Regions from separate parts of the Sodalis sp. RH15 genome, predicted to be linked through region 2. Evidence: riboswitches for the same ligand, from Rfam matches in the RefSeq annotation. Region 2 holds a riboswitch; each other region holds the start of a gene.
What was found. A riboswitch is a leader RNA that binds a small molecule or an ion and turns the genes downstream of it on or off. The one in region 2 is predicted to bind thiamine pyrophosphate.
Positions count from the first base shown of each region.

Region 1: linked by a shared signal. The riboswitch ahead of thiB (thiamine ABC transporter substrate binding subunit) and the one ahead of thiC (phosphomethylpyrimidine synthase ThiC) in region 2 are both predicted to bind thiamine pyrophosphate.
Region 3: linked by a shared signal. The riboswitch ahead of thiM (hydroxyethylthiazole kinase) and the one ahead of thiC (phosphomethylpyrimidine synthase ThiC) in region 2 are both predicted to bind thiamine pyrophosphate.

Region 1 is NZ_CP178738.1:4,943,246-4,946,508, reverse strand. Features, by position in the region: gene thiP (thiamine/thiamine pyrophosphate ABC transporter permease ThiP) at 1-461, opposite strand, end outside; gene thiB (thiamine ABC transporter substrate binding subunit) at 437-1,417, opposite strand; TPP riboswitch at 1,461-1,579, opposite strand; gene sgrR (HTH-type transcriptional regulator SgrR) at 1,617-3,263, opposite strand, start outside.
Region 2 is NZ_CP178738.1:5,940,276-5,943,538, forward strand. Features, by position in the region: gene nudC (NAD(+) diphosphatase) at 1-438, opposite strand, end outside; gene rsd (sigma D regulator) at 532-1,053, shown strand; TPP riboswitch at 1,164-1,277, shown strand; gene thiC (phosphomethylpyrimidine synthase ThiC) at 1,380-3,263, shown strand, end outside.
Region 3 is NZ_CP178738.1:4,460,245-4,463,507, reverse strand. Features, by position in the region: gene ACL2XO_RS20265 (helix-turn-helix transcriptional regulator) at 1-605, shown strand, start outside; gene ACL2XO_RS20260 (hypothetical protein) at 906-1,253, shown strand; TPP riboswitch at 1,283-1,383, shown strand; gene thiM (hydroxyethylthiazole kinase) at 1,423-2,217, shown strand; gene thiD (bifunctional hydroxymethylpyrimidine kinase/phosphomethylpyrimidine kinase) at 2,214-3,017, shown strand; gene ACL2XO_RS20245 (hypothetical protein) at 2,964-3,263, opposite strand, start outside.

The sequences.
Region 1 (3,263 bases), 1.0 Mb from region 2:
GCCAGCGGCAGGTTAAAAAAGACATGGGCCAGCAGGATACCCGGCAAACCATAAGGGGAGAAACCATAAGGCAAGTGCAGCGCCGCGCTTATCTGCGCCAGCCAGCCCTGGCGGCCGTAAACGTCCAATATACCGAATACCGCCACCAGCACCGGCATCACCAGCGTCATGGCGCAAAAGCGCAGCAGCAGCAGGCGGCCGGGGAAACGACGGCGAAAAAGCGCCCGGGCGAGAAAAATCGCCGGCAAGACCGACAGTACCGCCGACAGCAGCGCCTGCCAGAGGGTAAAACGCAGCACATGGCGAAGATAGCCGTCGGTCAGCATATCCCGCCATTGAGTGGCCGGGGCATTGATCCATAACGCGCCCACGGCCGACAGCGCAATGGCGGCCAGCAGCGCGGCCGCCAACAGTCCCGGCCACAGCCAGCGGGGGATTATTGGCTGACGGCGCGCAGCCATGTCTGGGTCCAATTGTTCCGTTGTTTCGCCACTTCCTGCGGCGTATAGGACAGCGTTTTTTGCGGCGGCTGGTCAAAACCGGCCGGCAGCGGAGTCTTTATCACCGGGTACATCCAGTTGCCGGTGGGGATGGTCTGCTGGAAGGCCGGCGTCACCATAAAATGCATAAACTGCTGCGCCAGCTCGGGATTTTTACTGGCGGCCAGTTGGCCGGCCACTTCCACCTGCACATAATGCCCTTCGCTGAAGGACGCGGCGGCGTAATTATCCTTTTTCTCTTCCACTATATGGTAGGCCGGCGAGGTGGTGTAGCTGAGCACCATATCCGCTTCCCCTTTCAGGAACAGCCCATAGGCCTCGCTCCAGCCCTTGGGCACGGTAACGGTCTTTTTCGCCAGACGTTGCCAGGCCTGTGGCGCGTCGTCGCCATAGACTTTTTGCACCCACAGCAGTAAACCCAGTCCGGGGGTGCTGGTGCGGGGATCTTCATAGATGATTTTCAGCGGCGCCGGGCCATCGATAAGCTCATGCAGGCTGGCGGGGGGATTTTTAAGCTTGTTTTTATCGTAGACAAAGGCGAAATAGCCGTAATCAAAAGGCAGAAAAGTAGCGTCATGCCAGCCGCCGGGCAGGGTAAGTCCTGCGGTATCCACGTTATGAGGTTTAAACAGATGGGTATCCTGGGCGGCCTGGATCAGATTATCATCCAACCCTACCACCACATCCGCACTGCTTTTTTTCCCTTCGATGCGCAGGCGATTGAGCAGCGCGACGCCGTCTTCCTGGACGATGAATTTCAGTTCACAGCCGCATTGGGCTTCAAAGGCCTTTTTGATAGCCGGGCCGGGGCCCCATTCGGAGGCGAATGAATCATAGGTGTAAACCGTCAATACGGGTTTTGCCCATGCGGGTATGGAAGCCAGTAAAATAAGGGAAGGTAACCATTTTTTTATCACGTTGCGCTCCTGAAAAGAAGTATGGCAAAGGAGTTCTGAGGCAGCGCGGCGCGCTCTCAAATCCCTTCGCCGGTATTAACCGGATCAGGTTCGACGGGTGTGGTCTCAGCGAAATTCACCGGCGGCATAGCGCCGGTGAATTTCGCACCCCGTTGAGAACGCGTTCATTGTAATGGGTTTGTTCGCCTCTTGACAGCGTTTAGGAATCCGGCGGCGCAAACCAGGCGGATTTGAAATCGAACCAGCCGAGGGCATTCATGCGCACGCCGCGCATGCTGCGTTGCCCTTGCAATATCATCCGGTGGTGAAACAGAGGGTGCAGGCGATAATCGGTGACCAGCGCGCTGCACCACTCCGCCAGCGGTAATTGCCGGCTGCGCCAGGTTTGCGCTATCCGGGCGAAATCAGTTTGCAGGCAGTGATGCAGTAACGGCATTTCATAGAAGGTCGCGAACAGCGAGAATTCCAGCGGCGGGGAGAAGTTGGCGCTGCCAAGCCAAATGTCGCTCTGCGCCGCGCCCTGATGCCAGGCTTCGTAGTTCAGGGTGTTGACGGTCAACTGGATATCCAGTCGCGCCAGGACCTCGGTCAAGGCGCGGCATAAATCATCAAATTCGGAATGAGCGTGGTAAACCGTCAGCCTGAGATGGGTCAGTCCCGACGGTTTCGGGCGCGCCTCGGCGACCTTGTTGTGGTGCCAGCGCGGCAGGATACCGTAGGCCGGCGACCAGTAGTGCTGATAGGCCGGTCCGGCCTGCACCAGCATGGATATCGGGTCGATGTTTTCGCAGAGCCAGCGGCGATGTTCCGGGTTTTGCATCAGCGGCGAGCGCTGGTCGAACAGAATAAAATAGCAGCCGTCCCCCAGGCGGGTTTCCAGCTCATCATGGCCGCTGTCGTCCCCTTGCAGTTGCACCCCTGAGTAGGTCAGCTCAGCGGTAAGATCCGGCAATACCCAGATATTCACCTCATCAATCAGCGCTCGATAGCCGAAATAGTCATCAAAAGCCCGGATTTTCAGCTGGCTCGGGCCATTGTTGACCACGGCATAGGGCCCGGTGCCGATGGGACGTCGGGTAAAATCAGGTAATGTTTGCCACTCCTGCGGCAAGATCATGGCCGATACGCTGCTCAGTAGCCAGGGCAGCCATTCGTCCGGCGCGGACAGGGTGATATCAACGGTATTGGCGGTGGCCGAGCTGACGCTATCCAGATGGCTGAACAGCGGCTGGTCTTTCAGGCGCAGCAGCGACAGGCGCACATCGTCGGTGGTCAGCTCGCGTCCATGATGAAAATGAATGGCCGGGCGCAGATAAAAACGCCAATGGAGCGCCGAGACCCGCTGCCAATGGTGGGCCAGATCCGGCTCCAGTTCCCCATTTTCCTCATTTATCCGGGTCAGGCCGCTGAAAATCTGCCGTACCACATGGTTCTCCGAGCGGCGCAGCGGCGTGCCGGGCAGCAAATTTTGCAGTGAACGATAGTAGAGGACCCGCAGAATATGCTTGCCTTGCCGGAAGCTGCGGCCCACATGGGACAACAGCATCTGGCGCACTACATCTTTGTCCCCCACCAATTGCACCAACTGGTCGATGCGATCCTGCTCCAGCAGGTCTTCGGCCCGCTGCTGTTGCAACGCCAGGCCGGTATAAAGAAACCGGAGATGTGAGTGTTTGCCGCGTCCGGCCTGGGAACGCCACTCCAGCCAGCCCATATCCTGCATCGCTTTCAGCAAGGAACGGACATGGCGCCGAGAGCAGCTGAGCACCAGCGCCAAATCCTGCAGAGTGGTCTCTTGCTCCTGCCCCTGGCAGCTTTGCCACAGGCGGATAAATTGCTGATGCAA
Region 2 (3,263 bases):
ATGCTGGGCCAGCAAAATTTCATCGCCCCGGCGAATCGCAACTATAATGCATGGAGCGATTTGCGGGTAATAGCGTTCATGGCAATGATCGCACAGGCAAGCCCACTCTTTGCCGCTAATGCGCATGGTATGTCCGCAGTAGCCGCAAAACCGGTGGGCCCGGTAGAATTCCGCCAGTTGGACACCCCGCCCCGCCAATTGGAACAGGCCGGGGTCTTGGTCAATGATCTGCCGGACCGATCCCATATCCCGGGGCATGGTATGGCGTACCAGCCAGGCGGTAGACCCTGCCCATTCGCCGATGGGGGTTGCAGTAAACCCCTGCAGCGACCAGGCGGAGGCCAAACCAAACGGCAATTCCCCTTGGGGTAACCACAATTTGCTGTTCTGGCTGACGACCCACCAGCCGTGTTCGTTACCGCTGAGTTCTTGTTCCATTTTAGTTGCACTACCCCTTTTTCACTGGCAATCTAGAATTTAGCTTTAAAAGATAAATAACGCAGCGTTACTTTTATTACATCGGAGTCTGTCATGTTAAACCAGCTGGAAATCTTGGCTCAACGGGTTGGCGGCAGTAACGAACTTATTGACCAATGGCTGGTGGCCCGCCGGGGCTTACTGGTTGCTTATTACCATCTCATCGGTCTTAAGCCCAACAAAGAAAAGCATACTCCTCTGGATGAAAACGCGCTGGACGACTTTTGCCATCATCTCGTGGACTATCTGTCCGCCGGCCATTTTCATGTGTACGATCGTATCGTGCCGGAGGCGGACGAAAGCGGTCCCAACCGTCTTTTAATAACGCAGATCTACCAGGCTTTGCAGGAAAATACGCAACAAATCATGTCGTTTTATGACAGCCAATTTGAGACCGCCGTGGATCATGACAACTGCATGGAGTTCCAGGAAGCCCTTTCCGGCGTCGGCGAGGCGCTGGGCACCCGGTTTTCGCTGGAGGACAAGCTGATTCAAAAGGCGTTGGAGCACCGAGCGGACTATCGGCCCTCGGAACCCGCCGCCAATAATGACCCGGATGCCTCGCGCCTGGCTTAGCGTCGGGTCTGAGCATCCTTTTCGGCTCATCTGAGCCGCAACGCTGACCAATCGCCCCGGCGTCAACGAGTAGGGGCACTTTGTCAGCAAACGTTGGCTCGTGATGAGCCGGTATCTTGTCGGAGTGCCTAGCGCGTACATTACGCCAGGCTGAGACCGTTAATTCGGGATCCGCGGAACCTGATCGGGTTAATACCCGCGAAGGGAACAAGAGTAATTCAACGCCAAGAATCATCGTCGATCGACATATGATTCCAGCCCTGTCTTATTACTCCCGTAGCGCTCCGGACAAGCAATTTTCCCTAACTTCTTTATAAGGAATTGCTATGTCTCTACCCACCACTCCTTCCCGCCGCGAACAGCGGGCACAGGCCCAGGATTTTATCAACCGCCTGAAAGGCGAGGCGTTCCCCCAGTCCCGCCGCATTTATTTACAGGGCAGCAGTGCCGATATCCGGGTGCCGATGCGTGAAATACAGCTCAGTCCGACCATGATCGGCGGTGATAAAAGCGCCCCCCGATATGAACAGAACGAGCCGGTGCCGATATACGATACCGCCGGACCCTATGGCGACCCGGAGATATCCATTGACGTACGCGCCGGTTTGTTTCCGTTGCGTGCCAACTGGATCGAACGCCGGGCGGATACCGAAACCGTCAGTGAATTAAGCTCTCGTTACAGCGGGGAGCGGCGTGCCGACGACGGTCTGGATGAAATCCGTTTTGCACCGGGCCATATGCCGCAGCGCGCCAAACCTGGGCGCTGCGTCACACAGTTACATTACGCCCGGGCGGGTATCGTGACGCCGGAAATGGAGTTCATTGCGCTGCGTGAAAACATGGGCCGTGAACGAATCCGCGGCGAAGTGCTATTGCAACAGCATCCCGGCCATGGCTTCGGCGCCGAGCTGCCGGAAAATATCACGCCGGAATTCGTGCGGCGGGAGGTTGCCGAGGGCCGCGCCATCATCCCCGCCAATATCAACCATCCCGAATCGGAGCCGATGATTATCGGCCGCAATTTTCTGGTGAAGGTCAATGCCAACATCGGCAACTCGGCGGTAAGTTCTTCCATCGAAGAAGAAGTGGAAAAACTGGTATGGTCCACGCGCTGGGGCGCGGATACCGTAATGGATCTCTCCACCGGACGCTATATCCACGAAACACGGGAATGGATACTGCGCAACAGCCCGGTCCCCATCGGTACGGTGCCCATCTACCAGGCGCTGGAAAAGGTCAACGGCGTGGCGGAGAATCTGACCTGGGAAACGTTCCGCGATACCCTCTTGGAGCAGGCGGAACAAGGGGTGGACTACTTTACCATTCATGCCGGCGTGCTGCTGCGCTATGTGCCCATGACCGCCAAACGGTTAACCGGCATCGTCTCCCGCGGCGGTTCCATTATGGCGAAATGGTGTTTGTCACATCACAAGGAAAGCTTTCTGTATGAACATTTCCGCGAAATCTGCCAAATCTGCGCCGCCTATGATGTAGCGCTGTCGCTGGGCGACGGCCTGCGCCCCGGCTCCATCCAGGACGCCAACGATGAGGCGCAGTTCGCCGAACTCTATACCCTTGGCGAGCTCACCAAAATCGCGTGGGAATATGACGTCCAGGTCATGATAGAAGGCCCCGGCCATATCCCGATGCATATGATTCGCCGCAATATGACCGAGCAGTTGGAGCACTGCCACGAAGCTCCCTTTTACACTCTCGGACCGCTGACAACCGATATCGCCCCCGGTTATGACCATTTTACCTCCGGCATCGGCGCGGCGCTTATCGGCTGGTTCGGCTGCGCCATGCTGTGCTACGTCACGCCCAAGGAACATTTGGGCCTGCCAAATAAAGAGGACGTGAAGCAAGGGCTAATCACCTACAAAATCGCCGCCCACGCTGCGGATCTGGCCAAAGGCCACCCCGGCGCGCAAATTCGCGATAACGCCATGTCCAAGGCGCGTTTTGAATTCCGCTGGGAAGATCAGTTCAACCTGGCGCTGGACCCCGCCACGGCACGCGCATACCACGATGAAACCCTGCCCCAGGAGTCCGGTAAGGTGGCGCATTTTTGTTCCATGTGCGGTCCTAAGTTCTGTTCAATGAAGATTTCCCAGGAAGTCAGGGATTATGCCGCCGCTCAGGCCATCGACGTTCAGCAAAGCGGCATGGATACGATGTCGGCCGAATTCCGCGCCCATGGCGGGGAAATC
Region 3 (3,263 bases), 1.5 Mb from region 2:
AATCACACAGTTTTCCTGCCTCTATAATATCCGATTATCCGGCGGGCTGGATTAATCAATATAAAAACCATGGCTATCAAAAAATTGATCCGGTCATGATCATCGCATGCCGGAAATTTTCGCCATTTATTTGGCCTGACAATCCGGCGATAATCCATCAGCACAGTTTTTTCAATCTGTCGAAATTTTATCGTCTGAACAGCGGTTATACCTTCACGTTGCATGACGGCGACGACAATCTGGCGACGCTGAGCCTCACCAATCGCACCGGCAGCTCGGATTTTTATCGTATCATCGAGCAAAATAAGGAAAAATTCCAGATGCTGTTGATTACCACCCATGAAAAAGTGATCAATTTTATGCGCGCCGAAATGCGCGCTATGCAGCCTTACGGCGGCCCACCCACCCATGCACTGCTATCGCCCAGGGAAAAAGAAGTATTATTCTGGGCCAGCGCGGGTAAAACCTATGGCGAGGTGGCCACTATTCTTACCATCAGAGAAGGAACGGTAAAATTTCATATAAGAAATATTATTGATAAGCTTGGCGTTGTCAATGCTAAACATGCCATTAGCCGTGCCATGGAGCTCAAGCTTTTCAGTTAATGCTTTATGAACGATAAGGTTGGATAATATTATCTTCGCTGGTCTTGTGTGTTCTGTTTTATTATCCAAAATAAAAATTATTTAATTTTTATTAAACCAGATCCATATATTGATGTGCTAATTACATTCATTTTCTCAGGGTTTCACCTCGGAAAGCTAAAACCTGATGTTTATTGTAGCTGCGTTTATACCCTCTCTTTTAATCTAATCGGACGGGATACCGGCGCCGCGAAGTTGTAGACAGTGTCGGTAATAGACATTGAAAATACAGCAGGAAGCAAATAGGATTGATTATATTACATGTGTAAAATTATTGCCTCTTATCTGCTTTTTTTATTCCCATTGACGGCCTTCGCCTCCAATGTTGTTGATAAAGAGGTGCTGCAACGCATTTTGAATAACGTTTCCCATGAGTGCCTTGGCAATCCGGCCTGGCCAATCTCCCTGCCGGTGGATAACGATCCCTGGCTCTTGGGCCGTCTCGAGGCCTTGGCCGAGTCGGGGCTGGTTCAGCCGGCCTGGCTTGATAATCGCCCCGTCTGGCTGTTGACCCCCACCGGCGCAGGTTCCTCGCCTCGCACCGGCGATGGGTGCATCGGCCGGATGCTGTTGCGGCATGGCTTGCAGGAAGTCCCCTGCGATCGTTGATCTTTTCTTCCCGCACCCGGATAATCAACAGACTTGACTCGGGGTGTCCGTTGTTACGCAGCGGACTGAGATTTAACCCGCATAACCTGATCTGGATAATGCCAGCGTAGGGAAGTCACGGCGTCCCTTCCTCCGGATCCCGTCTTCTTAAACGCCGGCTGGGAGCAATATGACTGTACAACCTATGGAATTTCCCGGCCTGACCGCGGCCGCCTCCCTTGATTTGCTTCGGCAGCATGCGCCGCTGGTGCATTGCTTGACCAATGACGTGGTGCAGGCTTTTACCGCCAATACCCTGCTGGCGCTCGGCGCCGCGCCGGCAATGGTGGTCGATCCGGAAGAGGCGGCGCAATTCAGCGCCGTGGCCGATGCCCTGCTGGTGAATATCGGCACGCTGCGCCGCCGCCAGGCGGAGGCCATGCTGGCCGCCGTCCAGGCCGCTAACGAGGCCGGCACTCCGTGGGTACTCGATCCGGTGGCGGCGGGACCTCTTGCCTATCGAACCGGGTTCGCCCATAGTCTCCTGCCGCTGCGCCCGGCCGCCATCCGCGGCAATGCCTCCGAGATCCTGGCCTTGGCCGGCGAGAGCGCTCTGGGACGCGGCGTGGACAGTGCCGATGATTCCAGCCTGGCCCTGTCCGCCGCCCGGAAGCTGGCCACGGACTATCACACGCTGGTGGCGGTAACAGGACGGGTGGATTTTGTCACCGACGGGGAGCGGATATGGTCCATCAATGACGGCCATCCGCTGATGACCCGGGTGACGGGGACCGGCTGCGCGTTATCGGCGGTGGTGGCGGCCTTTTGCGCGCTGCCGGGGGATCGTTTGTCGCACGTGGCCGCCGCCTGCAAAGTCATGGCCCGCGCCGGCCGGCTCACCGCGGCTGACGTCAAGGGGCCCGGCAGTTTTGCCGTGGATTTCCTTGATAGACTCTATACTCTCCAGGGAGAGCAGCTGCAATGAGCCGCATCCGGAATCTCTTGACCATCGCCGGTACCGATCCCAGCGGCGGGGCCGGCATCCAGGCCGATATGAAAACCTTTTCGGCCCTCGGCGCTTACGGCACCACGGTAATTACCGCCCTGGTGGCGCAAAATACCCGCGGCGTGCAATCCATCTATCCCATCACTCCTGAGTTTGTAGGTGAACAGCTGGACTCGGTGCTCAGCGATGTGCGTATCGACAGCGCCAAAATCGGCATGCTGGGGCAGGGGGATATCGTCCGGGTAGTGGCGGAAAAACTCCGGCGATATCCCATCCCCTTCGTGGTGCTGGACACGGTTATGGTGGCAAAAAGCGGTGATTTCCTGCTGGCGCCGGATGCGGTGTCGGCGCTAAGGGATGAACTGTTGCCGCTGGCATCCATCATCACCCCCAACCTGCCGGAGGCGGCGGCATTATTGAACTGCCCGCCGGCAGACGATGAAAGCGGCATGCGTGAGCAGGGCCGGGCGCTGCTGGCGTTGGGTTGCCGGGCGGTGGTGATGAAAGGCGGCCATCTGCATGGAGAATCCAGTCCCGATTGGCTGATTACCGCCGACGGGGAGCTGCGGTTCGATGCCCTGCGGGTCAATACCCGCCATACCCACGGCACCGGCTGTACGCTGTCCGCCGCGTTGGCGGCGTTGCGCCCGCAATATGACGACTGGGAGCAAACCCTGCGGGCGGCGAAAGCCTATTTGCAGCAGGCGTTGCTGCATGCCGATGATTTAGAGGTCGGGCAGGGGATTGGACCCGTCCATCATTTCCACCAGTGGTGGTGACATGCCGGTTAACACACCTTCGGCGTAGCTCAACAGCGAGCGGGCATATTGCAGATGGCGGGCGTCGAAGACGTTAAGCGGATAGTGTTTCTCGGCGCGGTGGGGACGAATGCGCAGCGAAGGCACGAGTTTGTCCTGCTTTTTATCCGGTACCGCGGTAAAGATATATCCCGGCTGCAGGCGGTTGTCTTCATCGCGCCATAATAACTGCAATGACGGATAGGGGGGGTTGGAACGGGCGATAAA